One region of the Bradyrhizobium sp. URHC0002 genome, then DNA from elsewhere that is predicted to be linked to it. Evidence: predicted binding sites of a transcription regulator. Region 1 holds the regulator's gene; the other holds the start of a gene.
The links. The regulator HrcA, encoded in region 1, represses chaperone genes, less so after heat shock. The targets are predictions, from matches to a motif close to GTTAGCACTCNCNNNNNGNGAGTGCTAAC.
Positions count from the first base shown of each region.

Region 1 (15,814 bases):
TGCCGCCGACCAGCACCACTTCGCCGATTTCGGCGGCGGTGAGGCCTGCGTCCTTCAAGGCCTTGCGGCAGGGCTCAATGGTCTTCTGGACGAGATCGTCGACCAGCGCTTCGAACTTGGCGCGGGTCAGCTTCATCGTCAGATGCTTCGGCCCGGTCTGGTCGGCCGTGATGAAGGGCAGGTTGATTTCGGTCTGCGTGGTCGAGGACAACTCGATCTTGGCCTTTTCGGCAGCCTCTTTCAGACGCTGCAAGGCAAGCTTGTCGTTGCGCAGGTTGATGCCCTGCTCCTTCTGGAACTCATCGGCCAGATAGCTGACGAGCCGCATGTCGAAGTCTTCACCGCCCAAAAACGTGTCGCCGTTGGTCGACTTCACCTCGAACACGCCGTCGCCGATTTCAAGAATGGAGACGTCGAAGGTGCCGCCGCCGAGGTCGTACACCGCAATCGTGCCGGCTTTCGTCTTGTCGAGGCCGTAGGCGAGTGCTGCCGCCGTCGGCTCGTTGATGATGCGCAGCACTTCGAGACCGGCGATCTTGCCGGCGTCCTTGGTGGCCTGACGCTGCGCGTCGTTGAAGTAGGCGGGAACGGTAATGACGGCCTGCTCGACCTTCTGGCCGAGATGGGCTTCCGCGGTCTCCTTCATCTTCTGCAGGATGAAGGCCGAGACCTGCGAGGGCGAATAGGTCTTGCCGTCGGCTTCGACCCAGGCGTCGCCGTTCGATGCCTTGACGATCTTGTAGGGGACGAGCTTCTTGTCCTTCTCGACCATCGGGTCGTCATAGCGGCGGCCGATCAGGCGCTTCACTGCGAAGAACGTTCGCTCGGGATTGGTCACCGCCTGGCGCTTGGCGGGCTGGCCGACGAGGCGCTCGCCGTCATCGGTGACGGCAACGATCGAAGGCGTCGTGCGCATGCCTTCCGCGTTCTCGATGACTTTTGCAGTCTTGCCATCCATTACGGCGACGCACGAGTTCGTGGTGCCGAGATCGATCCCAATGACCTTTCCCATGGTCCTCATATCCTTCTTGTTGCGGCAGGTTGGCTGGGCCCTGGACGGCGCACCTAACCGAACCCCCAACTATCAAATACTCGCGATATTGCGACGGTGAGCCTCATATAGGAGGGGGGGTTGGGCCTGCAAGGACCGAACGCAAGCTTAGGGCCTGAAAAGGCTGACGTTTGAAAGATTGTGTCAGCCCGAGGCGGGGGCGCATCAGTGCCTGGCGCGGCGTTAAGAAATCGGCAAGGCCCGTGATCCAAGGCCGCTCCTCGCGCGCGCCGTCGGAGCGCTGCGCAGCCATGCGGAATCCTCCCCATCGAGGGCCTGGCCGTGGAAGGGGAGCGGTATTTGGCCGCTGTAAGCGCCTCAAAAAGAGCTCGGATACCGGGCCAAATCCTGCAAAAGGGCCGACATATTGGAATGTAACGGTGGAACGATCCCCTAACCTGCCCTGTTGCAGGGACATCAAAACCGCTAAAAGCGGGCCGACTGGAACGACCCCTGTCGTGCCCCAAGGCTCCAAGGTCGGCTCCAAGGTTGGCTCCAAGGTTGGCTCCAAGATTCCACGAGAGATTCCTAGCTGCATCGTCGGACCGCCGAGCGGCCCCCATGCAAACCCGGTAGATCCTTCATGACGCTACTTCGATACTTCGCTGCGGTTGCCCTGATCTTTGCCGCCAATTCTACGGTATTTTCGTCCGCGTTCGCCGCCGACCCGGTCTTCCCGCCGGGCGCCAGGGTGGGCATGACGCCACTGGTCGGCCTCAACAAGGCCAGAAATTTCATCGGCTTCGAGACCGAGGACCAAGGCGTCAAGGTGCTGGTCACCGACCTGCCCGCCGAAGCCTATGGCGAGGTCGCCAATGCCTTCAAGGCCAACCCGGGCGGCACCGGCGGCATCAAGCCGGAGAGCATCGAGACCGCGGCGGGGCTCGCCTACTACACCGTCGAAAACGGCAAGGAAAACGCCAAGGACGGCGCCAATGTGCGCCGCTACTCGATGATCCTGCCCGGCCCCACCTTCTCCGGCTATGTCGCCGTGCAGGTGCCCGAGAACGCTTCCAAGATCTACACCGACGACGCCGTGCGCCAGATGTTCGCTTCCGCCGTGATCCGTACCGAGGTGCCGCTCGAGGAGCAGCTCGGGTTGATGCCGTTCAAGATGAGCGAGCTCTCGAATTTCAAGAACATCCGCACGCTGGCGCCGGGCGCCGCCCTCATCCTCGCCGATAGCGACGAAAAGGCCGGCTTCGAAGCCGCGCCCTTCATGATCATCGGCCTGATCGGCTCGACGGCCGGCTCGCCCGATGATCGCGGCCGCTTTGCCCAGCAGATTGCGACCACCATTCCCGGCGTGCGCGACGGCAGGATCACGATGTCGGAGCCGGTCCGCATCGACGGCCAGCCCGGCTACGAGACGCGGATCGACGCCACCAGCGGCAAGGACAATACGCCGGTTACGATCGTGCAGTGGCTGCGGTTCGGCGCCCAGACCTCGATGCGCATCATCGGCTCTTCGCCGCGCGACGACTGGACCAAGGCCTTTCCGCGCTTCCGCGCGGTGCGCGACGGAATTCATCCGCGGGGCTGATGTTCGAAATTTGCCAGCCGCGCCGAATTTTCGGGCTTTCGTTCGTACACAAATGGAACTAGCTTTTCCCCGTCGAATTTCAACAACCGGGGAGGAGCATCATGTTTACTCGCAGGCTGGTTCTGACAGCTCTTGGCGCGACGTCCGTCGCTGCCCTCGCGCCATCTGCGCTTTGGGCCGCACCGATCAAGCCCGATGAGGCTTCCGCGCTGCTCGTCATCGACGTGCAAAACTGTTTCCTTCCTGGCGGCAGCCTCGCGGTCAAAGACGGCGAACAGGTCGTCCCCATCATCAACCAGCTCGCCAAGGGCTTTGCCAATGTGGTGATGACGCAGGACTGGCACACCGCGGGCCATGTCTCGTTCGCGACATCGCATTCCGGCAAAAAACCGTTCGAAACCGTCGATCTCTCCTACGGCAAGCAGGTGCTTTGGCCGGATCATTGCGTGCAGGGGACCGAGGGTGCGTCGCTGTCGAAGGACCTCGCGATCCCGCATGCCGGGCTCGTCATCCGCAAGGGTTTCAACAAGAACGTGGACAGCTATTCGGCCTTCACCGAGGCTGACGGCAAGACCACGACGGGGCTCGCCGCGTACCTGAAGGCACGCAAGGTGAAGCGGGTATTCCTCGCCGGCCTCGCCACCGATTTCTGCGTGGCATGGAGTGCGCTCGATGCGCGCAAGGCGGGCTTTGAAACCTACGTGATCGAAGACGCCTGCCGTGGCATCGATACCCAGGGCTCGCTCGCAAAAGCCTGGACCGACATGACCAAGGCTGGCGTCAAGCGGATCAAGTCCAGCGATATCGCGGCTTAACGCTGTCACCTCTCGCAGAGGTCAGGGATGTCCGACCTGACGGCTCCGTCCGCGTTCGAGTTAGCCCGTCGTGCGCCGTCACAACGCACGACGGGGCTTGTTTCGGGCATGACCGGTTACCGTGAAACGGCGCGTGGCCGGTTTTCCCAGCGCGAAACCGCCTCGCTGGTGGTACCCCTGATCATCAGCTTCGGCACGCCGTTCCTGATCGCGCTCGGGCGCGAGCCCGATGCCGCCGACCGACAGCCGAGCTTCGCCGCCGGGCTTTATGCCGGCCCGGTGCTGATCGAATCCGATGGCGGCGCCGAATGCGTGCAGGTGGATTTCACGCCGCTTGGCGCCTACCGCTTCTTTGGCAGCGCCGTCGTCGATCTCGCCGCGCGCATGGTCGACATGTCAGACGTGCTGGGCCGCGAAGGCCGGCAACTGCGCGAACGGCTTGGCGCGACGCCCCTTTGGCAAAACCGTTTCGATCTGGTCGAGGATTTTGTTGCTGATCGCGCCAACCACCTGCCGTCACCCGAAATCGAATTCGCCTATCGACGATTGGCGCGAACGGCGGGCGGCGCGCGCATAACCGAGCTTGCGAAAGAGATCGGCTGGAGCCGCAAGCACCTGGTGAACCGTTTTCGATCTGAACTCGGTCTGGCGCCGAAGCCGGTTGCCCGCATCATGCGTTTCCATCAAGCCTGTCGGCTGGCGCATTCAGGAGAAGCCCGCGGCTGGGCCGGGGTTGCCGCCGAGAGCGGTTATGCCGACCAGGCGCATCTCGCCCGCGAATTTTCAACCCTTGCCGGCGAGTCGCCAACGGTCTGGGCTAGGCGGCTGGCGCTGACAGACAGCCGTCTGGTGCGATCGCTGGACGTTTAGCCGGGTAACAAATCTTCAAGCCGGCGCTGCCGCGCTTGCGCATAGTGGCGCGGCATCTGACAAAGGAGGTTTTCCGTGCCCCATCAAAGCGAAACCGAAGCGCCGCGCATCTATCCGACGATGCGCTGCCGGGATACCGAGGCCATGATCGGCTGGCTGAAGGATGTGGTCGGCTTCACCGAGCGCGTCGTCTATCGCAACGGCGACACGATCCAGCATGCCGAACTTGCCTACGGCCCCTCGCTGCTGATGCTCGGCCAATGCCGCGATGACGAATACGGCAAACTTGTCGGCGATATCGGCGGCCGCCGCACCGACGCGCTCTACGTCGCCGTCGACGATCCCGACGCGCTGCACGCCAGGATCAAGGCATCCGGCGCCAGGATCGAGATGGCGCTGCACGACACGGATTACGGCAGCCGCGACTTCGCCTGCCGGGACCCGGAAGGCCATCTCTGGAGCTTTGGCACCTACTGGCCGAAGGCAGACGATAAGCCGTAGGCCTGGTAAATCCGGCTTAGTTCGTGACGTCGGCCGCGGGTGCGGCCTTTGCGCCACCCTTGGAAACGGCAACCAGAGCCGGGCGCAGCACGCGCTCGCCGATCATGAAGCCGGCCTGCACGACCTGAACCACCGTCCCGGACGGAACGGACGGGTCGGGCACTTCGTACATCGCCTGCTGGAAGTTGGGATCGAACTTCTCGCCCGACGGATCGAACTTCTTGACGCCGTTCTTCTCCAGCGTGTTGAGCAGCGAACGCTCGGTCAGCTCCACGCCCTCGATGAAGGCCTTGATGCCGGCATCGGCGGTCTCCCTGGCCTCGGCCGGAATCGCGTCGAGCGCGCGCTGCAGATTGTCTGCGATATCGAGAATGTCGCGCGCAAAACCGGTGATGCCGTACATCTTGGAATCGGCCACCTCGCGCCTGGTGCGCTGGCGCAGGTTTTCCATTTCCGCCAGCGTGCGCAGCATCTTGTCGCGCGCCTCGGCCAGTTCCTTGGTCAGGGCCTCATTCGATCCTTCCTCGGGATCGTCGGGCATGATGTAGGGTTTTGAGACCACGGGCTCGCCGGTCTGGGCCGGTTTCACCGCATCATCACTCGGCCGGTTGGGATCGGTCATAAGACTGCCTTCTCAAAAAACGTATTGGGTTCGATGGGGATTTGCTGGGCCGGATATCGTGCTTTAGTGGCCGAAAATCAAGCGCAACCACACCGGATTGGGGTCAATTTGGGGCGGATTAGCCGCCCAGCATCCGGCTGACGATCCGGGCGGCATAATCCACCGTCGGAATCACCCTGGCATAGTTCAGCCGCGTCGGCCCGATCACGCCGAGAACGCCGACGATGCGGCCCGCGGCGTCGCTATAGGGGGCGATGATGGTGGAGGAACCGGACAGTGAGAACAGCTTGTTCTCGGATCCGATGAAAATCCGCACCCCCTCGGCGCGCTCTGCCCGGCCCAACAGGTCAATTACGCCGCGCTTGGTCTCGAGATCGTCGAACAACGACTTGACGCGTTCGAGATCCTCCAGCGCGTGCAAATCTTCGAGCAAATTGGCATGGCCGCGCACGATCAATTGCCGGTCGTCGTTGTCGCCGCCGGACCAGCTTGCGATGCCGGCCGCGATCACCTTTTGCGTCAGCTGATCGAGCTCGACGCGGCTTTGCGTCAGCGCGGTTTCGAGTTCGAGACGCGCTTCGGCAAGCGTCCGCCCGCGAATCCGCGAATTGAGGAAGTTGGTCGCTTCCGTCAGCGCCGAGGAGGGAACGCCGGGCGGCAGCGCCAGCACGCGGTTTTCGACCTGGCCTTCTTCGCCGACCAGCACCACCAGCGCGCGCTCCGGCTCCAGCCGCACGAATTCGATGTGCTTCAGCCGCGAATTGGATTTGGCGGTCAGCACCACGGCCGCGGCCCGGGTCAGGCCGGAGAGCCGCGTCAAAGCTTCGCCGAGCGCGGCCTCGACCGATTGCGCGCGCCCGACGGAGGCGAGCTGGCTCTTGATCGATTCCCGTTCGGGCTCGGTGAGATCTCCGATCTGCATCAGCGCGTCGACGAAGAACCGCAAGCCCAGTTCGGTCGGAAGGCGGCCGGCAGAGGTATGTGGTGCATAGATCAGCCCCAGGTGCTCGAGGTCCGACATCACGTTGCGGACCGAGGCCGGCGACAGCGGCAGCGCGATCAGGCGAGAAATATTGCGCGAGCCGACGGGTTCGCCGGTCGCGAGATAGCTCTCGACGATTTGACGAAAAATGTCGCGTGAACGCTCGTTGAGCTGGGCGAGCCCGGCATGCGGCGCGATCAGGCCAATCGGATCGTGGTGGGCCACTCAGTACTTCCTCCCAACACCCTAATTTGTCGATCCAGGGGACCAATGACAAGCGTCCGTTTAACGATAGCGTTTTCGAGCGAAGTGGCCGCCGGTTCGCATAGCAATCAAGTTTACGCAGATTGCGTAGACTTATCTGCGCAGAAAACGCGTCAAAACGAGGCGATAGAGGTTCGGTTCTGACCTCTATCCCAAACCGGGCCAAAAGCCCCTTGCCGCTGCGCACGCCCCCTCCTACAAGCACCGCGAACGAATTTTCGCTCGATTTCGAAAGGATTTCCCATGCGGCCAAGCCGCCGTGCGCCCGATCAGCTGCGCCCCGTGTCGCTGGAACGCGGCGTGGTCAAATATGCCGAAGGTTCCTGCATGGTGAAGTTCGGCGACACCCATGTGCTGGTCACGGCCACGCTGGAAGAACGGCTGCCGCCGTGGCTGAAGGGCCAGGGCCGCGGCTGGGTCACCGCCGAATACGGCATGCTGCCGCGCGCCACGTTGGAACGCACCCGCCGCGAGGCCGCCGCCGGCAAGCAGGGCGGCCGCACCGTCGAGATCCAGCGGCTGATCGGCCGCAGCTTGCGCGCAGCCGTCGACCTCGAAGCGCTCGGCGAGCGCCAGATCACGGTCGATTGCGACGTGATCCAGGCCGATGGCGGCACCCGCACCGCCTCGATCACCGGCGCATGGGTGGCTCTGGCGGACTGCATCGCGTGGATGAAAAACCGCAACATGCTGAAGGCCAACGTGCTGCGCGACAATGTCGCGGCGATCTCCTGCGGCATCTATCAGGGTACGCCGGTATTGGATCTCGATTATGCCGAGGATTCCGAGGCCGAAACCGACGCCAATTTCGTCATGACCGGCGACGGCCGCATCATCGAGGTGCAGGGCACCGCCGAAAAGACGCCGTTCTCGCAGGACGAGTTCCTCGCGCTGATGGAACTGGCGCGCAAGGGTGTCGCGCGTCTGGTGGACTTGCAGAAGATGGCCGTCGCGTAGTCTGATCGCATATGCACCGTCGAATCACCGGCCGGCTCGTGATCGCGACCCACAATCCCGGCAAGCTCGCCGAGATGCGGGAACTGCTGGCGCCGCATGGCGTCGACGCCGTTTCCGCGGGCGAATTGAGCCTCGGCGAGCCCGAGGAAACCGGAGACACGTTTCGCGCCAATGCGGCGATCAAGGCGATCGCGGCCGCCCAGGCGGCGCAATTGCCGGCCTTTGCCGACGATTCCGGCCTCGTGGTCGATGCGCTGGACGGCGCGCCTGGAATCTACTCGGCGCGCTGGGCCGGTGAGGGCAAGGATTTCATGGCGGCGATGAGCCGGATCGAGCGCCTGTTGCAGGAACGTGGCGCGACCACGCCGGACAAGCGAAAGGCGCATTTCGTGTCCGCGCTGTGCGTCGCCTGGCCCGATGGCCATCTTGAGGAGGTCGAGGCCCGCGCCGATGGAACTTTGGTATGGCCCCCGCGCGGCACCGCCGGATTCGGCTATGATCCGGCGTTCCAGCCTGATGGGCACACGCGGACGTTTGGCGAGATGACCTCGATCGAAAAGCACGGCCTGCCGCCGATAGGCCTCGGCCTGTCGCACCGGGCGCGTGCCTTCGTCAAACTGGCGGAGATCTGTCTTGGCTAGCGCCGAACGCCACTATCCGAAGCGGACCGCCTTCGGCGTCTACGTGCACTGGCCGTTCTGCCTGTCGAAGTGCCCGTATTGCGATTTCAACAGCCACGTCCGTCACGCGCCGATCGACGAAGAGCGATTTGCCCGTGCGTTTGCGCGCGAGATCGAGACCACAGCGGCGCGCACGCCTGGTCGAACCGTCACATCGATCTTTCTCGGCGGCGGCACGCCATCGCTGATGCAGCCGCAAACCGTGGGCTCCATCCTGGATTCGATCGGCAAGCATTGGCGCGTCGCCGACAATGTCGAGGTGACGCTGGAGGCCAATCCGACCAGCGTGGAAGCAACAAGGTTTCGCGGCTATCGCGCAGCCGGCGTCAACCGTGTCTCGCTCGGCGTGCAGGCGCTGGATGACGCCTCGCTGAAGGCGCTGGGACGATTGCACAGCGCGCGCGAAGCGCTGGATGCGGTCGCGATCGCACGCGGCGCGTTCGATCGTTACTCGTTCGACCTGATCTACGCCCGTCCCGACCAGACGCCGCAGATGTGGGCGGACGAATTGAAGCTCGCGATTTCGGAAGCTGCCGAGCATCTCTCGCTCTACCAGCTCACGATCGAGGAAGGCACGCCGTTCTTCGGCCTGCATGCGGCGGGCAAATTGAAAACACCTGATGAGGCGGTTGCCCGTGCGCTCTACGACGTGACGCAGGAAGTCTGCGCGCATCATGGCTTGCCGGCCTACGAGATTTCCAACCACGCGCGCGCAGGCGCCGAATGCCAGCACAATCTGGTCTACTGGCGCGGCGATGAATATGCCGGCATCGGCCCGGGCGCGCATGGGCGGCTGGACATCGATGGTACCAGGCACGCGATCGCGACCGAAAAACGTCCCGAGGCCTGGCTGATGCGCGTCGAGGCCAACGGCCATGGCGTCGTCACCGACGATTTTCTCAACAGCGAAGAACGCGCCGACGAATTTTTGCTGATGGGATTGCGCCTCGCCGAGGGCATCGACCCCAAACGCTATGCCGCCTTGTCCGGCCGCGCGCTCGACCCGAGCCGGATCGCCGTGCTCCGCGAGGAAGGCGCCATCATCGTCGACGCCGACGGCAGGCTGCGCGTGACCAAAGACGGTTTCCCCGTGCTCGATGCGGTGGTCGCGGATCTCGCGGCGTAAAGGCTGTCGTTGCTGCGAAAGCAGGAACCCATACAACTACGCCCCAAAGCTCTTCGGCGATCCCGCAACCGGCGTGCTGCCGCCGCTGGCGACCTTCATTACCGCAAGCCCGCGCTCGTTGGAGCCGTCGGAGCGGAATCGGAACAGGCCGTCGATGCCGGCAAAGCCCGACGGGTTGGTCAGCGTTTCCGGCGCAAAACGCTGGGCGCCCTGCTTCGACAGCGCGGCAACGAGAGCGACCGCGTCATAGGCCAGCGTTGCGGTGCGCACGGGGTCGGCGCCGTATTTGGCGCGGTAGCGGCCGGAGAAGGCGCGGAAGCCCGACGGGTCCGGCGCGGCATAGAGCCCGCCCTGCAGCGCGGAGCTCGCATAGACGCGCGGATTGTCCCACAGCCCGGTGCCGAGCAACTGGATGTTGCGCAAGTTGGCGCCCGCCGCGGCCAAGGCATCCACCGAGGCCACGACGGATTCGCCGTCGTCGGCGATGAACAGCGCGTCCGCCGATCCCAGCGACTGCGCCACCGTCCGCGCCGCCGCGGAGCGATCGACGCTGTATTTTTCGAAGGCGACGACGCGTCCCTTGCGGCCGGCGGCCTGCTTGAACGCTGCTTCCACCACATTGCCGTACGCGTTGTCCGGCAACAGCGCCGCGAAAGATTTCTTTCCGATGCTGGCGGAATAATCGACGATCCGGGTGACGTCGGATTCAGGCAGGAAGCTGAGCAGATAGACGCCGCGTCCGGCCACACTTGAGTCGGTCGAGAACGCGATCACCGAAACGCCGCGCGCGCGCGTCAGTTGCGCGGTCGCCGGCACTGAAGCTGCGAACAGCGGACCCAGAATGATTTCCGCGCCTTCGGCGAGCGCCTGCTGGGTGACTTGTTGGGCGCCTTGCGGGCTGCCGCCGTCATCCTTGATCAGAAGCTGGATGTTCGGATTCTGGAATTCCGCCAACGCCATCTCGGCCGCGTTCTTCATCGATTGCGCGGCGACGCCGGCATTGCCGGCGGCCGAGAGCGGCAGGATCAGCCCGACCTTGACCTGCCCGTCGCCGACGGCAAGCGGCTGTTGCTGCGGGCCTGCGGGTCCCTCCGGCTGGGGAGTAGCGAACGGGTTCGAGATCGGCCCGCCGGCGCAGGCGCCGAGCAGCGGGGCACCGAGAATAAGCCCGACTGCCGTCCGCCGGGTCAGTCCTGACGGCCAAGGATCCGCGGATCCAGGCTTGCGATTGAGCGGGCCTACCATCTTGTCTCTATCTCTTGACCGACCGCCGTCGGCCAGGATTCCGGCTTTCTGGGCCAAGGCACCTGAACCGCTACTGAACCCGAATGCGGGATTCTGCAATATTGTCGAGAATTAGTTAACCAAAACAAAAGGATTACCACCGCGCCGCACGTCGCGGGAACTTCAGTCTTGCCGCCATCCCGCCGGATATAGCGCTCGCACCAAGACCCCTTTAGATTGGCATTATGCGCGCAAAACCCAGTTCGAACTACGGGTCTGACACCGAGCCGGGTTCGGCCAACAGAACATTTTTGATTCAGGGCCACGTCCTGAATGCCCCGAAGCCGGTTCCCGGCCTCTATCTGGTGGCAACCCCGATCGGCCATCTCGGCGACATTACCTTGCGTGCGCTGGAGACGCTGGCGGGCGTCGACATCATCGCCTGCGAGGACACCCGCATCACCCGCCGGCTGACCGAGCGCTATGCGATCTCGGCGGAGCTCAAGCCGTATCACGAGCACAACGCGGCGATGGCGCGGCCGAAAATCCTGGAAAAGCTGGCGCAGGGCGCCTCGATTGCGCTGGTGTCGGACGCCGGCACGCCCTTGATCTCGGACCCCGGGTTCAAACTGGTGCGCGAGGTCTCTGCCGCCGGCCACGCCGTGATCGCGGTGCCGGGCGCGTCCTCGGTACTGACGGCGCTTTCGGTCGCAGCCCTGCCCACCGACCGGTTTTTCTTCGAGGGATTCTTGCCGGCCAAGCAAGTCGCGCGGCGGACGCGGCTCACGGAACTTGCCCGGATCGACGCCACGCTGGTGATGTTCGAATCCGGCAACCGCGTGCAGGAGACGCTGGCGGATCTTTCCGACATCATGGCCGGGCGCGACGCCGCGATCTGCCGCGAACTCACAAAACTGCACGAAGAGATCACGCGCGCGCCGATATCAGATCTTGCGAAGGCCGCCGATCGACTGGAAACCCGCGGCGAGTTCGTCCTCGTGGTCGGCCCGCCGCGCGCGGATGCCCATGTCATGACGCAGCACGACCTCGACGACCTCCTGCGTGCATCGCTTTCGCGCGACAGCGTCAAGGACAGCGTCGCGCACGCGGTCGAGCTTTCCGGGCGGCCGCGCCGCGAGGTCTACGCCCGCGCGCTGGAGCTCGCGAAAGAAGCCAGAGGCGAGCATGGCGAAGACTGACGGCGCCATGCCGCCCGAAGCGTCCGGCAAGATTGCCGCGCCCGAGCGGGTCGCCGCCTTCCGCACCGGATTGTCGGCCGAAAGCCGCGCCGCCGCCTTTCTGATGGCCAAGGGCTACCGCATCCTGGCAAAGCGCTTCCGCACGCCCTATGGCGAGATCGATTTGGTGACGAAGAAGCGCAATCTGATTGCCTTCATCGAGGTCAAGGCCCGTGCCACCCTGGATGACGCCGCCTACGCCGTGACGCCGCGCCAGCAGGCGCGCATCATCGATGCCGCGCAAGGGTGGCTGATGGCGCATCCCGAGCATGCCGAATTTGAGCTGCGATTTGACGCCATCCTGATTGCGCCACGGCGTCTGCCACGCCATCTGTTAGCGGCATTCGACGCCAGCCCTTAAAAAGAATTCCCTCCAGAGACCCGGACCTCCCCATGAACCTGAATGTCGCCGTCCAGATGGACCCCATCGCGCGTATCAACATCCGCGGCGATTCGACCTTTGCGCTGCTCCTGGAGGCGCAAAAGCGCGGCCACAGCCTTTCCTACTACACGCCGGACCAGCTCTCGCTGCGCGGCGAGGAGCTGATCGCGCCGGTGCAAAAGCTCACCGTGCGCGACGAGGTCGGCGACCATTTTACGCTCGGCGAAGCGAAGCGCGAGCCGCTGACCAATTTCGACGTCATCCTGCTGCGGCAGGACCCGCCCTTCGACCTCGCCTACATCACCTCGACCCATTTCCTCGAGCGCATCCACCCCAAGACGCTGGTGGTGAACAACCCGGCCTCCGTGCGCAACGCGCCGGAAAAACTGTTCGTGATGGATTTTCCGCATCTGATGCCGCCGACGCTGATCTCGCGCGACCTCGACGAGATCAATTCGTTCAGGGATCAGCACGGCGCCGTCGTCATGAAGCCGCTGCACGGCCATGGCGGCGCGGCGGTGTTTCGCGTGATGCCGCAGGACATGAATTTCGGCTCGCTGTTCGACATGTTTTCGGTCACCTTCCGCGAGCCCTGGGTGATCCAGCGCTTCCTTCCCGAGGTGAAGCACGGCGACAAGCGCATCATCCTGGTCGATGGTGAATTCGCCGGCGCCGTCAACCGCGTGCCGGCCCCGGACGATCTGCGCTCCAACATGGTTCGCGGCGGGCGCCGCGCAGGCCACGGAACTCTCTCCGCGCGAGCGCGAAATCTGCGACACGCTGGGTCCGGCGCTGCGCGAGCGCGGGCTGCTGTTCGTCGGCATCGACGTGATCGACGGCAACCTCACCGAGATCAACGTGACGTCACCGACGGGCATTCGCGCGATTGCCCGGCTCGGCGGGCCGGACGTCGCTGGAATGATCTGGGACACCATCGAGAAGAAGCGCGGCGGAAAATAATTCCCTCGCGCCCTGTCGGCCACCTCATTCGCAGCGCGCGCCCTCACGCGACCTGACCTGGGCGGGATGAATTGCGTGCGCCTCCTGCCGGCTGAATGGAACCGAAGGGGAGAGCCGCTGCGCCGCCGGCAGTGGCCAGCCCGATTCCAGGGCGCTATAGTCGACCGCCGCCTTCGGATGACATTGGACGGAAAGGGGAAACGCCAATGAACTCCACGCCTGATCCGAAAGAAACCAAACCCCACGACGCCCTGATCGCGGGCGCCGATGAACGGCTCACGCACGCCCACGAACAGATCAAGCGCGCGGACGAACAGCTCACGCGTCTGACTGAACAGCTTGCAAAAATGGAGCGTGATGACGCGCGTCCACCTTCGGCAGGATCTGGCCCGCACGAATTTGGCCCGCACGAACCTGGCCCGCAACCTCCACCGGGAGGAAGGCCGGCGCTCCTCACGCTCGTCGGCTTGTCCCTGGCGGCGTGCATCACTGTCGTTGCCCTTCTGGTTTTGCTGTTATCCTATGGCGACGGGCCCACGCTGATCGTCGCCCGTTGGGCGCCGCAGCCCGCTTCAACGCCAACATTGCCGCCGGAAAATCCGTCGTCTCCCGCGCAACCCGCTCCATCCACCTTCCAAGTGGCCGCGGCGGAGTCAGCACCAGCGCAAGCAACACCGCCGCAAGCAACACTCCTGGCTCAGGCCGCCCCGCAAGGCGCCGCGCCGACGGCACCCGCAGCGCCTCCCGATCAGACGCAGTTGCTGCAAACGATCGTGCGCGATCTCGCGAATCTGGAGCGAAACATCGAACAGCTCAAGGCGAGCCAGCAGCAAATCGCCAGCGACAATTCAAAGGCCATCGGGGAGCTCAAGGCGAGCCAGGAAGAGATGAAACGCGCGCTCGCGACGGTTTCCGAGCCGAACCCGCCCAAGACTACACAGCCTACTTCACAGCCGTCTTCACAGCCTTCGTCACAGTCTACGACGCAGCCGGCTCCAACCGTGCGCAAGCCCGAGCGGTTGGTCGAGCGGCCGCGGGCGAGAGCGCGGCCTCGATTCCGAAGAGAGTGGATCTACGACGACTGGTAGCCGTCGATTCGGTGATCATCGCGCTTATGGCGCGTCGCGGCATCGCGGCTTGACGTGATGTCCGCGTTGCGCGGGCGATCCGCAGTCACCTCATTCACGCATCTCACCTCTGCGGTCTCATCCCACTTGCCAATTTCAGGAAGCGGGAGCAGCCTGTAGTTGCGGATGAATCCGTCCGGGCGACGAACTACAATCATAAAAACACTGGAGGAAGACGTATGACGATGAACGTTTCACGACGGTCTTTGCTTGCGCTTGGCGCCGGTTTGGGCGCATCGACCGTTCTCGGTGGCGGCGCGCTGGCGAAAGCGCCAAAACTCGGCACGCAGACGCCCTACTGGCACCGCCTCGTTCTCGGTGACGCCGAAGTGACCATCGTCTCCGACGGCACGCTGCCGCTCGGCCCTCCCAAGGGCACCTTCGTTGGCGTGCCCGATGAAGAAGTGCGCAAGATGCTCTCCGACAACTTCCTCAATCCCGACAATGTCGTGCTCGAGCAGAACTCGCCGATCGTGAACAACGGCGACAAGCTGATCCTGTTTGATACCGGCATGGGCACGTCGAAATTGTTCGGGCCGACCACCGGTCGCCAGCAGAAGAGCATGGCGGAAGCCGGGATCAAGCCCGGCGATATCGACGCTGTGGTGCTGTCGCACGCCCATATCGATCATATCGGCGGCATCGTCGGCGCCGACGACAAGCCGTTGTTCCCCAACGCGCAATACTACATCACCCAGAGCGACTTCGAATTCTGGACCGATGAAGGCAAGCTCGGCAGTGACTTGAAGGATTTCGTGGTTCACGCCCGCAAGAATTTGCTGCCGGTGCGCGATCGCATCGTATTCATCAAGGACGGCCAGGAATTCCTGCCTGGCGTGCAGGCGATCGCGGCCCCCGGCCACACCGTGGGTCACACCATCTTCATGGTGACGTCGGCAGGTAAATCCTTCGCCTTCCTCGGCGATCTCACGCACCACGCTGTGCTGTTGCTCGAAAAGCCGCGGATGGAGTTTTCCTACGACACCGATCCGAAACAGGCGGCCGCGAGCCGGGTCAAGTTGCTCGACACGATCGCGGCCAACAAGACCCCGGTCATGTCCTATCACTTTGCTTGGCCCGGCTACGGCCACGTCGCCAAGGCCGGCGATGGATTCCATTATTATCCCGAGCCGATGAAGATGGAGCTCTAAGGAAATGAATTTCCGGGGCCGGTCGACATGGCTGGCCCCGGATGTCCCCTCTCTCGTTAGGGATCGAACGGCCGGTCGCGTAAGTCTTGATCAGCGAATCACCCTCTGCGCACGATCCGGGAGAAGGCCATTGACCGACTAACCGCCTGCCAAGCCGTCCGACCTGATCTACGAGGACACCGGAGCCGCGGCCCCGCTGGTCTATTTCGATATCGTCGGCGCCTACGGCACCATGAACGGTGCGGTCGAGGTCGAGCTGGCGACCCGCATTCTGGTGCCGAAACCTGACGGATCGACCGAGGTCAAATTCATCTCCTCGGG
Region 1 is NZ_JBSSCF010000001.1:1,276,524-1,292,337, forward strand. It holds gene dnaK (molecular chaperone DnaK) at 1-1,012, opposite strand, end outside; gene ACVWVY_RS06095 (hypothetical protein) at 1,635-2,594, shown strand; gene pncA (bifunctional nicotinamidase/pyrazinamidase) at 2,696-3,409, shown strand; gene ACVWVY_RS06105 (helix-turn-helix domain-containing protein) at 3,437-4,279, shown strand; gene ACVWVY_RS06110 (VOC family protein) at 4,355-4,780, shown strand; gene grpE (nucleotide exchange factor GrpE) at 4,797-5,402, opposite strand; gene hrcA (heat-inducible transcriptional repressor HrcA) at 5,521-6,609, opposite strand; gene rph (ribonuclease PH) at 6,892-7,605, shown strand; gene rdgB (RdgB/HAM1 family non-canonical purine NTP pyrophosphatase) at 7,617-8,246, shown strand; gene hemW (radical SAM family heme chaperone HemW) at 8,239-9,411, shown strand; gene ACVWVY_RS06140 (penicillin-binding protein activator) at 9,448-10,656, opposite strand; gene rsmI (16S rRNA (cytidine(1402)-2'-O)-methyltransferase) at 10,881-11,834, shown strand; gene ACVWVY_RS06150 (YraN family protein) at 11,821-12,234, shown strand; partial or broken gene gshB (glutathione synthase) at 12,267-13,215, shown strand; gene ACVWVY_RS06160 (hypothetical protein) at 13,422-14,303, shown strand; gene ACVWVY_RS06165 (MBL fold metallo-hydrolase) at 14,522-15,493, shown strand; gene ACVWVY_RS06170 (hypothetical protein) at 15,726-15,814, shown strand, end outside.

Region 2 (15,814 bases), 3.3 Mb from region 1:
CGCGGATTGCGCTTGAAGTCCTGGGTCTCGGTCTTGCCGATCAGCATCCGCCAGGTGCACTGCACATCCTTTGCCGTGAACGGCTGGCCGTCGTGCCACTTCACGCCCTGCCGAAGCTTGAAGGTCAGTTTGGTGTTGGTGGAATCCCAGGACCAGCTTTCGGCCAGATCCGGAATGACGGTATCGATGCTTTCGTGGACTTTTGCAGGATCGAACACCACGAGGTTGTTGAAGATCGCGGCAAACGGCGTCACCGAGGCAATCGTCGCTTCCTCGTGCAGCGAGGTCGAGGGCGGATTGTCGTTGTGATAGAGCCTGAGCGTGCCGCCTTTCTTCTGCGCGACGGCGGGGCTTGCGGCAACCAGTGCGATGCAAAGGAGCATCAAGAGCGTGGCGTGTAACCTGCCCGGCAAATTGCTGGTGCGCATTCAGCCTCCCAATGTGGTTTCTTTTTCTATAGAACAGCGAGGGGACCGAAGCGTAACGCAGAGGACAGGCCATGTCAGCAGACGACAAGATCTTTGCGGGCTCGATTCCGGAAAACTATGACCGCCATATGGTTCCCCTGATCTTCGAGAGCTACGCCCAGGATCTGTCGCAAAGGGCATCAGCACTTTCACCCAAAGCCGTGCTGGAAACGGCGGCCGGCAGCGGCATCGTGACGCGGGCGCTGGCGCCAATGATTTCGCCCGATGCCCGTTATGTCGCGACCGACCTCAACCAGCCGATGCTCGATCATGCCGCCGCGCGGCAAGGCCGGGATGACCGCATCAGCTGGCAGAAGGTGGATGCGCAGGCACTGCCGTTCGCGGATGCCACCTTCGACCTGGTGTGTTGCCAGTTCGGCGTGATGTTCTTCCCCGATCGACCGTCCGCCTATCGCGAGGCCCGGCGCGTGCTCAAGCCGGGCGGAACTTTCCTGTTCAACGCCTGGGACCGCATCGAGGAAAATGTGTTCGCCGACGATGTGACCAACGCGCTCGCGGAATTTTTTCCAAACGATCCTCCGCGCTTCATGGCGCGCACGCCGCACGGCTACCATGACGTGGCATTGATCCGCAGCGATCTGGCGAAGGCAGGCTTCTCGAACGTGACGATCGAAACCAGGGCAGAGCAAAGCCGCGCGCCCTCGCCCCGTTATGTCGCCGTCGCCTATTGCCAGGGAACGCCGCTGCGCAACGAGATCGAGGCCCGCGGGCCTGACAAGCTCGAGGCGGCAACCGACCACGCCGCGGCCGCGGTCGCGGACAAGCACGGCAGCGGCGAGGTCGCCGCCAAGATCCAGGCACACGTCATTCTGGCGCGAGCCTAGAACGCGCCCGGCGGCTCCACCGGCGCCATTGCCGGCGGATCAATATTCGCAAGCCCGGTAGTTCGAGGCCTCGCAAGCCTGCGCCATCTGCTGGGCCTGTGAGATTTCGCCCGGTGTCATGGTCTTGGAGACGCCACGCAGGCCGGCCTTGGCCTCGGTATCTCCGCGTTTGGCGGCAAGGCTGAACCACATGAAGGCGCGGGCCGGGCTGCGGCTCACCCCTTCCCCCTTGCGATACATCACCCCGATCTGATTCTGCGCCGTGGGATTGCCCGCTTCCGCCAGCGGACGGAACAGGCGGATCGCCGGGACGTAGTCGCCGCGGTTATAGGCCACCATGCCGTCTTCCCACGGGCCGGCGCGGGCGCCGGCGGCGCCCACAAGCCACGTCGCCATGACCGCGCCGATCAGAGCCGATTTCCGCATGCAATCCCCCGCCTGCAGGTACGAGGGCATTTTACCCGCCCGGCGCATGCCATGCCACGGGGAATTGGGGTTGGATGCCCCCCTGAAATTGGCTACTAGTTTGGCCGCCGAAAAATTCGGGCGTTCGGGGATCAGGAATGACCTATTGTTGCGGAATTCTGGTGCGGGACGGTCTCGTCATGATCGCGGATACCCGCACCAATGCCGGCCTCGACAACGTCTCGACCTTCCGCAAGCTCCATATCTTCAGCAAGCCCGGCGACCGCATCATGGCGATCGCCAGCGCCGGCAATCTGGCGATCAGCCAGTCGGTGTTGTCGACATTGACCGAAGGGATCGAAGACCCCAACACCGGCGAGGTCGAGACGCTGATGAACGCGCCGACCATGTTTCAGGCGGCACAGCGCATCGGGCGGGCGATCCGCATGGTCCATGCCACCGAAGGCCCGGCGCTACGGTCCGAAGACGTCTCCTTCGACGTCTCCTTCCTGTTCGGCGGCCAGATCAAGGGCTCGCGGATGCGGCTGTTCATGGTCTACACCGCCGGCAATTTCATCGAATGCACCACTGACACGCCCTACCTGCAGATCGGCGAGCACAAATACGGCAAGCCGGTGCTCGACCGCGCGATGCATTACGACGTCGAACTGTATGAGGCGCTGAAGACCGGCCTGATCTCGATGGATTCGACGATGCGCTCCAACCTCGGCGTCGGCTTGCCAATCGACGTGCTGGTGGTGCGCGCGGATGCCTGCGAGGCCGACCTCAACCACCGCATCGAGGCGGGCGAGCCCTATTTCCACGACCTGCGCTCGCGCTGGTCGGCGGCGCTGCGCGCGGCACACCAGAATATTCCAAGACCACCCTACAAATCCGAAACAGAAACAAAAAACTGAAGGCGAGGAAGCAATGGCCGACGCAACAAACAAGATCGCAATCGTGACCGGTGCCGGCACCGGCGTCGGGCGCGCCGCATCGCTAGCGCTGATGAATGCCGGCTTCACCGTGGTGCTCGCCGGACGCCGTCTGGAGATGCTGGAAGAAACCAAGAAGCTCGGCGACAATGTCGGCAAGAGCCTGTGCGTTTCCGCCGACATGACCAGCCCCGCTTCGATCGCGGCGCTGTTCGCCAAGGTGATGGAGACCTACGGCCGGCTGGACGTGCTGTTCAACAATGCCGGCATGGGCGCGCCGCCGGTGAATTTTGAGGATCTCACCCTCGAACAATGGCAGGGGGTGGTGAATACCAACCTCACCGGGCCATTCCTGTGCACCCAGCACGCCTTCCGCATCATGAAGGACCAGAATCCGCGCGGCGGCCGCATCATCAACAACGGCTCGATCTCGGCGCACGCGCCGCGGCCGTTCTCGGCGGCCTACACCTCGACCAAGCACGCGATCACGGGTCTCACCAAGGCCTCCAACCTCGATGGCCGCATGTACGATATCGCGGTCGGCCAGGTCGACATCGGCAATGCCGCGACGCCCATGACGGACCGCATGGTCGCCGGCCCCGGCGTGATGCAGCCCGATGGCACGATGAAACACGAGCCGCGCATGGACGCGAAGGCGGTCGGCGACGCGGTCGCCTACATGGCCGGCCTGCCGCTCGATGCCAACGTGCTGTTCATGACGGTCATGGCGAGCAAGATGCCGTTCGTGGGACGGGGGTAGGTCTCTCTCCGTCATTGCGAGCGAAGCGAAGCAATCCATCGTGCCACAAGGAAGCATGGATTGCTTCGTCGCTTCGCTCCTCGCAATGACGGTCGAGGCTACTCCAGCCGCTCCACCTTCCGCAGCGCCGGAAACAGTTTCATCCACAGCAGCGCGATCGCGATCGTGCCGACGCCGCCGAGCACCGCGGCCGGCATGGTGCCGAAGAGCGCCGCGGTGACGCCGCTCTCGAACTGGCCGAGCTGGTTGGAGGCGTTGATGAACAGGAAATTGACCGCGCCGACCCGGCCGCGCATCTCGTCGGGCGTCGAAAGCTGCACGAGTGAAAAGCGGATCACCACGCTGATCGTATCGGCGGCGCCGAGGACCGCCAGCGCCAGCACCGACAGCCACATCCACTGCGACAGCGCGAACACCACCGTCGCCGCGCCGAACACGATCACGGCCTGAAACATCCGCAACCCGACATGGCGATTGATGCTGTGGCGGGCCAGCACCATGGTCATCAGGAGCGCACCGACCGCGGGCGCGGCGCGCAGGACGCCGAGGCCGAGCGGGCCGGTCTGCAGGATGTCGCGGGCATAGATCGGCAACAGCGCCGTGACGCCGCCAAGCAGCACGGCGAACAGATCGAGCGAGATAGTGCCGAGGATGGCTGGATTGTTGCGGATGAAGCGGACGCCGGCAAACACATCGTCCGCAGTCGAATCCTCCTTCGCAAGCTCCTGCCGCGTCGTATGGATGAAGCCGGTAAGAACCGCGCCGGCCAGCCAGAACACGACGATGACAAAGTAAGGCAGGCTCGGCGCGAACACATAGGCCAGCCCGCCAAGCGCGGGCCCGGTGATGGTCGCGACCTGGGCTGCGCCGGAGGAGATCGCCGTCGCGCGCTGCACCGACCCCTTGGGCGCGATCAACGGCAGCAGCGCGGCCGTGGCGGGGCTCTCGAAGGCGCCGGCGATGCCGATCACGAAGGTGGCGATGAATATCTGCGCCACGGTAAGCGAGCCGGCAAAGGTGCTGACGGCCAGAAACAGCGCGGTCGCGGCTTCCGCGATCTGGCAAAGCTGCACCACGCGCTTGCGTTCGAACCGGTCGGCGGCGTGGCCGGCGACGAAGACGAGCAGCGCCGTGGGCAGGAATTGCACCAGCCCGACCATGCCGAGCTGGAAGGCGCTGCCGGTGATGTCGTAGATCTGCCAGCCGATCGCAACCGCCGCGATCTGGCTGGCGAAGCGCGACAGGCTGCGCGACAACAGGAAGAACAGGAACGGCCCGTGCCTGAGCAGATCGCGGGCGCCGACAGGCGTGGTGGCGGACATGGCAGACGGGGTGGCTGAGCGCGATGCCGATGTCAACGGGCAGGCCCGCAACACGGCATTGCGCGGCCGCCCGGCGCTGGCATAATCGCTTGCCGGGGTTGGCGGGGGATTCATGCTGCAACTGCAATCGGGGTTCGGCGTGCTGGCGTTGCTGGCGATCGCGTGGGCGCTCAGCGAGAGCCGCCGCGCGGTCTCGTTGCGGCAAATGGCGGTTGGCCTGGCCGTCACCGTTGTCACCGCGCTGGTGCTGCTCAAGCTGCCGCCGGTGGCAAAGGCGTTCGGCGCCATCAATGACGCCGTCAACACGATCTCGGCGGCCACCCGCGCCGGCACTTCCTTTGTGTTCGGCTATCTCGGCGGCGGCCCGCTACCATTTGACCTCAAGGCGCCGGGCGCGGATTTCATCCTGGCGTTTCAGGCGCTGCCGATCGTGCTGGTCATGAGCGTTCTGACGACGCTCTTGTTCTACTGGCGCGTGCTGCCGCCGATCGTGCGCGGCATGGCATGGCTCCTGGAGCGCACGCTCGGCGTCGGCGGCGCGGTGGGGCTATCCACCGCGGCAAATATCTTCCTCGGCATGGTGGAGGCGCCGCTATTCATCCGGCCTTATCTCGCGCAACTCACCCGCAGCGAATTGTTTCTGGTGATGACCGGCGGCATGGCGGGCATCGCCGGCACCGTGCTGGTGCTCTATGCCACCTTCCTCGCACCGCTGATCCCGGACGCGGCGGCGCATTTTGTCATTGCCTCGGTGCTGGGCGCGCCGGCGGCCATCCTGGTAAGCCTGATCATGGTGCCGGAGATTTCCGACAAGCGCACGGGCGGATCGTTGGAAGATCCCGACATGCAAACCTCGAGCACCATGGATGCGATCGTCAAGGGCACCACGACCGGGCTTGAGTTGCTGCTCAACATCGTAGCCATGCTGCTGGTGCTGGTGGCGCTGGTCTATCTCGCCAACGCGATCCTCGGGCTGTTGCCCGAGATCGGCGGCGGCAAAATTTCGCTGCAGCGCCTGCTGGGCTACCTGATGGCGCCGGTATGCTGGCTGATGGGCCTGCCCTGGCCGCAAGCGATCACGGCGGGAAGCCTGATGGGCATCAAGACCATCCTCAACGAATTGATCGCCTATGTCGAACTGTCAAAGCTCGGCGCTGACGCGCTCGATCCACGCTCGCGGCTGATCATGCTCTACGCGATGTGCGGCTTTGCAAACTTCGCCAGCCTCGGCATCATGATCGGTGGCCTCGGGACGATGGCGCCCGAACGGCGCGAGGAGATCAATGCGCTGGGATTGAAGTCGATCGTATCGGGGACGCTGACGACGTGCCTGATGGGCGCGATCGTGGGGGTGATGACTTAAAGAGCCGTCATGGCCGGGCTCGACCCGGCCATCCCCGTTCTTGTTTCGACAGAACGAAAGTAAGACGTGGATGCCCGGGTCAAGCCCGGGCATGACGAGCGTAAGCAAACGCGCGCCTTACGACGCCAGCTCCACCGTCTTGAACTCGGCCGGCAAAATCACTTCCAGCAGTTCGACGTCGTCGGAATAATCCATGATCAGGTGCTTGATGCGCGGCGGCTGCGTCCAGGCGCTGCCTTCCTTCATCAAGGTCTCGCCCTGGCCTTCCATGTAGGTCTTCACCCAGCCCTTGAGCACGTAGACCATCTGGAATTCGACGTCGTGGTAGTGCAGCTTTGAAACTTCCGCTGGATTGCACGGACCGATCAGGCGGATCACATGCGCCTGCGCCAGGCCGTGGCTAGCGTCCGCGATGCCGAGGTCGCGGTAATGCGCGTAGGTGCGCAGGCCGTCGGCCTTGAAATCCTCCTCGCGGTGATGGCTGATGGCGATGCGCTGCTTCGGCCGTGCCTTCCTGGGCGGTTTCGACTTTGCCGCCGCAACGCCCCTCGCCTTGGATTTGACTGTCTTGCGGGCCGAAGACTTGGCTGCCGTCTTGTGGCCCGACCATTTCTTCTTCACGGCGGTCTGCGCCGCGGGACGTGATGCCGCTTTCTGCTTGGCCATTTGTGCCTCCCGTTTTTTGTTGATGGGAGGAGGCTAACACAAATCGAAATTTGTAGGTGGGCAAAGGAGCGCTTCGCGCCATGCCCATCATCTATCCCGACGTCGGCTCGGCGGTGGGCACGCTTCGCTTTGCCCACCGTACCCCAGGTCGATCAATGCAGCCGGAACACGCCGTCGACCGCGCGCAGCTCGGCGGGCTTGATCAGCTTGGAGTGCGCGACCGTCACGGAGAACAGCGGCCCATCAAGCTTTTCCTGCCAGAAGGCGAGGAAATCCTTCAGCGCCGGGAATTTCGGAAACAGATCGTAATTCTGCCAGACATAGGTCTGCAGCAATGAGGGATGATCCGGCATCCGATACAGGATTTGCGCCGTCGTCAGCCCATAACCCAACACCTGCTTCCGGAAGTCGTCGGAAGCAACTCCAACCCGCGACACCATGCCAAACCTCCATTGCTGGAAGCGCATTTCACGTGGTGGCCACACACCGAGCCACCCCGGCGGAGATGCGCTCACATGAGAGAAATGTGACGCACGATACCAACCCATCACAAGCCTAAATGTTTAACGATCTGTTGAAAAAGGGCGCGTTAGCAGCAGCTTACCGCACGTGCTAATACGGGGTCCGCGACCCCGTCCGCCGAATTAATCATGATTAACGAAATTGGCAGGCGTCATATTTGAGTGCCAATTTTTCTGCTAGAAGCCCTTGTCCCCCGAACAAGACTGGCCTAAATCAGCCGCAGCCGTGTTGGCACTCGCCCGCTCGGACTGCCAAAATTACAGAATCTGACAACATTTTCAGAAACTTAGGAGGACTGCATGAAATTCCGTCCGCTTCACGACCGCGTCGTGGTCAAGCGTATCGACGCCGAAGAGAAGACTGCTGGCGGCATCATCATTCCGGACAGTGCCAAGGAAAAGCCCTCGCAGGGCGAAATCACTGCCGTGGGCCCGGGTGGCCGCGACGAAGCCGGCAAGCTGATCCCGATCGACCTCAAGGTCGGCGACCGCGTGCTGTTCGGCAAATGGTCGGGCACCGAGGTCAAGATCGACGGTGAAGATCTCCTGATCATGAAGGAGAGCGACATCATGGGCGTGCTCGACGTCCCCGCCGGCACCAAGAAGAAGGCTGCCTAAGCGCTTCGCCTGCAACGCTCACCCTGAGGAGCGCCGCAAGGCGCCTCCCCGACAGGGTGAGAACCAAGCATCAACTCAGGGATACCAAATATGTCAGCTAAAGAAGTCAAATTCGGCGTAGATGCCCGCGACCGCATGCTGCGCGGCGTCGATATTCTCGCCAACGCCGTCAAGGTAACGCTCGGCCCCAAGGGCCGCAACGTCGTGCTCGACAAGTCGTTCGGCGCTCCCCGTATCACCAAGGACGGCGTCACCGTCGCCAAGGAGATCGAGCTCGACGACAAGTTCGAGAACATGGGCGCGCAGATGGTGCGCGAAGTCGCCTCGAAGTCCGCGGATGCTGCCGGCGACGGCACCACCACCGCGACCGTTCTGGCGGCTGCGATCGTCCGTGAAGGCGCCAAGTCGGTTGCCGCCGGCATGAACCCGATGGACCTGAAGCGCGGTATCGATCTGGCGGTGGAAGCCGTGGTCGCCGACCTCGTCAAGAACTCCAAGAAGGTCACCTCGAACGAGGAAATCGCCCAGGTCGGCACCATCTCCGCCAACGGCGACGCCGAAATCGGCAAGTTCCTGGCCGACGCCATGAAGAAGGTCGGCAACGAGGGCGTCATCACGGTTGAGGAAGCCAAGTCGCTCGAGACCGAACTCGACGTCGTCGAGGGCATGCAGTTCGACCGCGGCTACATCTCGCCCTACTTCGTCACCAACGCCGACAAGATGCGCGTTGAAATGGACGACGCCTACATCCTGATCAACGAGAAGAAGCTCTCCTCGCTGAACGAACTGCTGCCGCTGCTCGAAGCCGTGGTGCAGACCGGCAAGCCGCTGGTCATCGTCGCCGAAGACGTCGAAGGCGAAGCTCTCGCCACCCTCGTCGTCAACCGTCTGCGTGGCGGCCTCAAGGTTGCTGCCGTCAAGGCTCCGGGCTTCGGCGATCGCCGCAAGGCCATGCTGCAGGACATCGCCGTTCTGACCGGTGGTCAGGCGATCTCGGAAGATCTCGGCATCAAGCTCGAGAACGTCACCCTGCAGATGCTCGGCCGCGCCAAGAAGGTGATGATCGACAAGGAAAACACCACCATCGTCAACGGTGCCGGCAAGAAGGCCGACATCGAGGCCCGCGTCCAGCAGATCAAGGCGCAGATCGAGGAAACCACCTCGGACTACGACCGCGAGAAGCTGCAGGAGCGTCTGGCCAAGCTCGCCGGCGGCGTCGCGGTGATCCGCGTCGGCGGCGCGACCGAAGTCGAAGTCAAGGAGCGCAAGGATCGCGTGGATGACGCGATGCATGCGACCCGCGCGGCGGTTGAAGAAGGCATCGTGCCGGGCGGCGGCGTCGCCCTGCTCCGCGCCTCCGAGCAGCTCAAGCGCATCAAGACCCAGAACGACGACCAGAAGACCGGCGTCGAGATCGTGCGCAAGGCGCTCTCCGCGCCGGCCCGCCAGATCGCGATCAACGCAGGTGAAGACGGCTCCGTTATCGTCGGCAAGATCCTCGAGAAGGAGCAGTACAATTACGGCTTCGACTCGCAGACCGGCGAATACGGCAACCTCGTCTCCAAGGGCATCATCGACCCGACCAAGGTCGTTCGTGCGGCGATCCAGAACGCGGCATCCGTTGCGGCTCTGCTGATCACCACCGAAGCCATGATCGCCGAACTGCCGAAGAAGGCCGGTGCAGGCGCAGGCGGCATGCCCCCGGGCGGCGGCATGGGCGGCATGGACTTCTGATCCAGCCACTCAAGCGATATTCAAGGAATGCAAAACCCCGGCAGCGATGCCGGGGTTTTTGTTTGGGCAAAACGTGCGGACGACCGCTAGCGCGCAGTGAACACTGACGTCGGTCGGGACGTCACGCTGAAAAACTCGCAACGTCACGCTGAGGACAAGACCTCACGCCCGCGGCGAGATATCCCAGTTATGCACACGTCTCTGCAAATATACGATGGTGTATGTTGACAATTTCAAAAAAAATTTATGCACGAGAGTCGCAAACCGAACCGACAGTTCGCCTTTCCGTAGTCCAAAGTAACGTCGGGGCTAGATCAAGGCTCATCCAAAATCTGATCGAACACGGAGCGCGAGCTCTCGTGACGCTGGCGAGCGTCGCGAGGAATGCTTTCGCCTGACGGGATAATTGTGCCGTGAGTGAAAGCGAAGTGAAAGCCACACCGAAACGCGACGGAAGCGGATGAGCCGATTGCAAGCATTTCAGGAACATTCTTCATCGGGCCGGCCGGGAAGCCGCGCTCATTTCACGTCCAAGGCTAGTTTGACAAGGTTCGTTTGAGGAGGGATCCGGCCGGTAGGAATAAGCCCAGTAACGAGCACGAGCCCCACTGCCCAATGCTCGATCAGACCAGGTGCGATGCCCCCCAAGTAACCCGCACCGACAAGAGGCGAACTCCAACCGGCCGGTACTTTTCCAACAAACAAAAAAAGTAATTTCCAGGGAGGGCGACATGGGTATGGTCATGGTCAGGTGTCCGCAAACCGGACATGCGATTCCAACCGGCATCAAGACCGATCGTGAGAGCTTTGCGCGCAGCGCGGTGTTTTTCGCGCGCACCCATTGCCCGATTTGCCACGCCGATCACGCCTGGTTCGCGCGCGAAGCCTGGGTCGCCGAGCCGAGCATGCGGCTCCCGCGCCGCAGCGCGGTCTCTCTGGCGTAACCGTCGGCACGGATCAGGCTGTCATCGCAATGGGGGACACCATGCCGCGAATGCAAATCCCGACTGAAACCTCCACCTGGCTACTGCAGGCCAAGGAATTTCTTTACGAAGCGCGACGGCTGAAGCCGGGTCCTGAGCGCAATGACCTGCGCCAGACGGCAAAGGTGCTGCGAGAAATTGCGAGGCTCGAGGCGGAATCCGAGCCGGCACCCGGTCGGGATTGGCGGCAGAAAAGCGGATCGGGCGGACAATCCGCGGTTTGATGGGCTTTCCGGCAGCGCCGCAGCGGCACGTCGCGATACGGACGGTCGAGCGGTTGCGCGGAAACGCGCTTACATGGCGCCGCCCGTTTTGATTCCTGGAATGCGCCGGTGTTCGGGCAGAGCCGCCGCGCGAGATCGGGACAAATTCGTCGCGAACATCTCCTCGACTTCGAGATGCATGACGTTGTGGCATTCGCACGCTGCCGCCGCGAGCCGCGCCGGGTCGATCTCGATCAGGCCTCGTCGATCGGACCTGATCGCTCCACGCGCGCGCAGATTGCGCATCAGGAGCGTCACGGTCGTACGTCGCACGCCGAGTATTTGCGAGAGCGCCTGCTGGGTGAGCGGGAGCACATCATGGTCGACGCGGTCGCGAAGCTGAAGCAACCAGCGAGCCATGCGCGCTTCGACGGGATGAAGTGCGTTGCAGGCCGAACCGAGCTGAAGCTGTTTAAGCATCGCCCTAACATGAATCTGGACTGCGTGCCGTATCGCAAGGCTCCGGGTGAAAGCGGAGTGAAATCGCGATGCGGGTATCCGGGCGGCGGTGCCGGCCGCACGAACGACCGCGGTATTGTCTGCAGACGACGGCCCGAGCACCGATAGAATACCTACCGCCCCTTCGCGCCCAACCGCGGCGATGGCAACGGTATGCCCGTCCGCCATATCGATCATCAGTGAGATGGCGCCGCTATACGGGAAGAAAACGTACTCGATCGCGTCACCCGCCCGCGACAGGACCACGTCCTGATCGAGCGCGATGACCTCAAGCTCGGGCCTCAGCAGATCAAGGTCCGATGCGGGCAATGCTGCAAGAAGGCGATTACCCATTCCCGCTGGAGGCGTCACTGCGGGGAGCCCGCGGTGAAGCGTCCGCGACCATCGCCATTTGGAGCATTCCGGAACGGCGGCCTGAACATGAGTTAAATCTGCTTTCTCTACACATACTCACTGAAACAAACGCTCAACTCTAATAAAAAGCCCCCAAACGCTCGGGCGCGAGGCGGACTACTCGTGTCGCCTTAAGAGTTAGATGCAAATGAGCTTTCGGACGCAACCATAAAATACGCATGGGTAACACCGTAAGCTTACGGGATCGTGAGGTTCCAATTCCAGCGCACGGCAAGCCGAATAGCGCTTGAAACGGCTTGCTTCTCAACGGGCGGTGCAGTTACGACGAGATCCGCGTCCAGCGTTGCGCGGCTGGCCGTTGTAATGCAGCCACTAATGTCACGCTATTGCACCACCGTGCCGATCCGCCCGTAACGGATAAAAGGCGGCGTGCCGTCGCCGCCGGCATCGCGCGAAAAGAAAATCATACTCACGCGACCAATCACATTCTCCAGCGGGATGTATCCCACAGAGGTGAGGACACGGCTGTCCGTGGAGTTGTCGCGGTTGTCGCCGAGCACGAACAGGTGACCGGCCGGGACGGTATAGACATTGGTATCGTCGTAGAAACCCCTGTCGACACAATCCAGCGTCACGTAACTCGCTCCCTCCGGCAACGTCTCGCGCCAGCGCTTCGCCTTGGCCGGTCCGCCGCCACACAAGGCGCTGTCTTCGAAACTCTCGACGCGCTCGCGCTTGACGGCCGTACCGTTGATATGAAGCTCTCCGTCCTTGATCTGAATGCGATCGCCGGGAAGCCCCACCACGCGCTTGACGTAGTCGGTCGAAGTATCCCTTGGCAGCCGGAAGACGATCACATCGCCGCGCAGGGGGGCGGAGCCGAAGATGCGCCCCGAAAACAGCGGCGGTGAGAATGGCAGCGAATAGTGGGTATAGCCATACTGATATTTCGCCGCGAAGACACGGTCGCCCGGCAGCAAGGTCGGCGACATGGAAGCCGACGGCAAGCTGAACGGATGAAACAGGAAAGTCCGCACCATGAGCGCCAGGCCTGCCGCGAGCGCCAGCGTGCCGACAAAATAGGTCACGATCGTCCGCCAGAAGCCGAACCGCTCGACCCGGGACAGCATCATCAAGGTCACGACCAGCCCCCAAAGCCCGCAGACGCCGTTCACAAGGTCGAATAATGACGACAGCAACCCCGGCTCCGCTCCAGGCGTGAATAAACGCCAGCCAGCGGCAATCGCCAGAACGACCGCAAATCCCAGAATGCTTGGCAACATGCCCCAGGCGAAGACGGCACGCACCGCATCGTTCGATGCCACACCCCCCATCTTTCGTCCGATCCAGCCGGTAATGACGGCAAGGACGTAGAGATTGAAAATTGCGAAAATACCTGCGCCGACGGCACAGGCCAGCAACGTCCGCCAGCCGACGATGTCGCTACCCGCGCCATATCCCGACAGCATGTTGGCGGCCGACGCCGCGCCACCAAGCGTGATCAAGGGCAGCACCAGATGATGCGGCCGTTCGGCCACAAGGCGCTCGATGGTCTGCCGTGGACTCAACCAGAATGAGATCAGCGGCGACGTGCGCTCAGCACCCGCATCGATCGGCAAATCAGACATCATGCCCCCTGCTCCCAGCCCGCCCCTTACTCCACCAGCGCACGCCCGCCCTGCCGATACCGCGCCTTCGTAATCTCGAAGATGTAATACGGCCTGTCGCCGGACAACTCCCGGGTGAATAGCCCGTCGCGCTTGATGCCGCCGATCTTGGTCATCGCGCCCTGCGAGCGCCAGTTCTGATCGCCGACCCAGAAGATCACGGCATCGACGAAGGTGAACGCGTGGTCGAGCATCAACCGCTTGACCTCGCGATTGGCGCAGCCGCCCCAGTGGCTGCGCGCCAGGAAAGTCCAGCCGATCTCGATCTCGCTCAGTTCGGGCTCGTAGCCGTAATAGCGGCTCGAGCCGATGATGCGTCCATTCGACTGGTCGACGAACGCAAAGCCCATTTTGGCATCGACTGCGCCATCGAAGAATTTCCGAAACCCCGCTTCGGTGTAGCGATCGGGGACGGGATGCACTTTCCAGATCTCCGGGTCGGAGCCGGCCGCAAACATGTCGGTCCAATCGTCTTTCGAAATTGGCCTGACGGTGATGCTGGGGCCGACCAGCGTCGGCTGAAAATCGGGCGGGGACATGGATGCGAATGTAGCGTTGCCGCGCGATGTCTGAAAACAAAAAATGAAGGGCCGCCCGTGGGCGACCCTTCCTGTCATGCATTCTCCGCGGGCTTCAGGCGGACCAGCTTGGTGAGCAGGGCGTCAAAGCCCTGCCCGTCACCCGCATGCAGGTCGATGCGGCCGACCTTCTCCACGAGCCGCTCCAGCGACTCCAGCTCCTTGAGCCGCAGCAGCAGAGGGTTCTCCTCCATCAGGCGGGCGGTGTTCAGGAGCGAGCGCGTCGCCGCGGTCTCTTCCTGCCGGCGGATCAGGTTCGCCTTCGCGACCCGTTCTGCCTCCACCACCTTGTTGACCAGCTCGCGGATCTCGCCGGGCAGGATCACGTCCTTCACGCCGAGCTCGGAGACCTCGACGCCGCTATCGGCGATGCGCTCGCGTACGTAGTCGCGCAGCTCCGCATCCAGCGCAGCCTTCGCCGACAGCACCTCGTCGAGCGTGCGGCCGGCAACCGCCTCACGGATGGCGAACTGCACCAGCCGGTACAGCCACGCATCCACGTCGGGCACGGCCGCGACCACGCGCTCGGGGTCGACGATCCGGCGGAATGCCGTCAGGGTCACACGCAGCGCGATGCGATCCCTGGTCAGCATTTCCTGCGCGGTGATCTCCACCGCCTGGGGGCGCAGATCGAGGCGCTTGACCTCGATCTTGCGGCCGGCGATCCAGAAGGCGTGCCGGCCGGGCGCAAGCCGCTCCAGCAACCTGCCCTCGACATAGAGCAGGCCGGCCTCGTGGTTCTCGACCACCGCCTCCGTCACGATGGTGGGACGGTTGCGCTCGATCATCGCGAGGTGACGTGCGGTCACGCGGGGATCGTCCGCCACATCGATGCGCTCGACATCGACCGACGTCGCGACCTTCCAGTAGACGCGCGCCTGCCAGGGCGTCATCAGGTGCACGGGGCGGCCGTCGAGGCTGACGATGGCGATTTCGTTCGCCTTCGTCTCCACCGCCTCGAACAGCTCGCCAGCCAGGTCGGGCCGCGCGGCCTTCAGCACCGCGTAACGCTCCGCGGGGAATTCGGTGCGAACGACGTTGAAGATCTCCGCCGTCAACTGACGCCGCAGATCGAACAGCCGATGACGACCGGGTTCGAGCACGCGCTCGAACCTGCCGTCGCGCGTCAGCAACGCACGCTCGCCATCCTTCACCGTCAGCGTCTTCATCAGCAAATGCCAGGTCATGGCACGCCTCCATGGTTTGCCCTCCGGCCCTGGCAGGGTCGGAACGCGGGTTTCGTTTTGCAAAGGACGTGGGGACGCGGACGACGCTTCCTGAAAGCTCGGCGGGCCGGGTTTGAGCTTGCGCAGATAGCGGGCGCACGCGCTCGATCGCCCGACTTGCGTCGAGCGGTCAAACGTTGCCACCCGGCATCAACGCAAGCGGTATCCACCGCGGCGCAAAGCCGGTCTCACAGTGTCTTGGTTCGGACGGAAAGCCTTGCGGCAATGCGGCCGGACTGCGACTGAAGCGCGCGTCCGGTCCCCTTCAATGGGAATCAGCTTTTCAGGCTGAACCGGAGCGGAGCGGGATTCGAACCCACGACCCGATGATTACTATTCATCTGCTCTACCCAACTGAGCTATCCTTTGTGGTGCCATAGACCGGAATCGAACCGGCGACCTTCGGGTCACCCCGATGCTCTACCGCTGAGCTACTATCGCGTCTTCACCAGGCGGAACACGAAACCGGAAACCGGCCTGCGCCAGTCGGGATCACAACGAGCCCGAACCCATGGCCAAAGCGAAGGAGCGGGTCAATAAACGAAGCATCTTGAGATTGCAAGAGCGCTGAGAAGATTTTTCGTGATCGAGGAGACGCTGTGTCGTCATCGTCACAGCGCTAACCAACTTCGCAGTTTCGTAGGGTGG
Region 2 is NZ_JBSSCF010000001.1:4,538,706-4,554,519, reverse strand. It holds gene ACVWVY_RS22065 (ABC transporter substrate-binding protein) at 1-428, opposite strand, end outside; gene ACVWVY_RS22060 (class I SAM-dependent methyltransferase) at 500-1,312, shown strand; gene ACVWVY_RS22055 (tetratricopeptide repeat protein) at 1,352-1,738, opposite strand; gene ACVWVY_RS22050 (peptidase) at 1,876-2,634, shown strand; gene ACVWVY_RS22045 (SDR family oxidoreductase) at 2,648-3,412, shown strand; gene ACVWVY_RS22040 (MFS transporter) at 3,511-4,734, opposite strand; gene ACVWVY_RS22035 (NupC/NupG family nucleoside CNT transporter) at 4,847-6,097, shown strand; gene ACVWVY_RS22030 (cupin domain-containing protein) at 6,215-6,763, opposite strand; gene ACVWVY_RS22025 (usg protein) at 6,916-7,203, opposite strand; gene ACVWVY_RS22020 (co-chaperone GroES) at 7,585-7,902, shown strand; gene groL (chaperonin GroEL) at 7,993-9,636, shown strand; gene ACVWVY_RS22010 (hypothetical protein) at 10,368-10,580, shown strand; gene ACVWVY_RS22005 (hypothetical protein) at 10,622-10,843, shown strand; gene ACVWVY_RS22000 (Crp/Fnr family transcriptional regulator) at 10,913-11,674, opposite strand; gene lepB (signal peptidase I) at 12,079-13,323, opposite strand; gene ACVWVY_RS21990 (GNAT family N-acetyltransferase) at 13,350-13,901, opposite strand; gene ACVWVY_RS21985 (SPFH domain-containing protein) at 13,976-15,127, opposite strand; tRNA gene ACVWVY_RS21980 (tRNA-OTHER) at 15,536-15,607, opposite strand.
Region 2: ACVWVY_RS22020 (co-chaperone GroES) is a predicted target of HrcA. The motif match lies at 7,513-7,541, and genes of this name have one in related genera.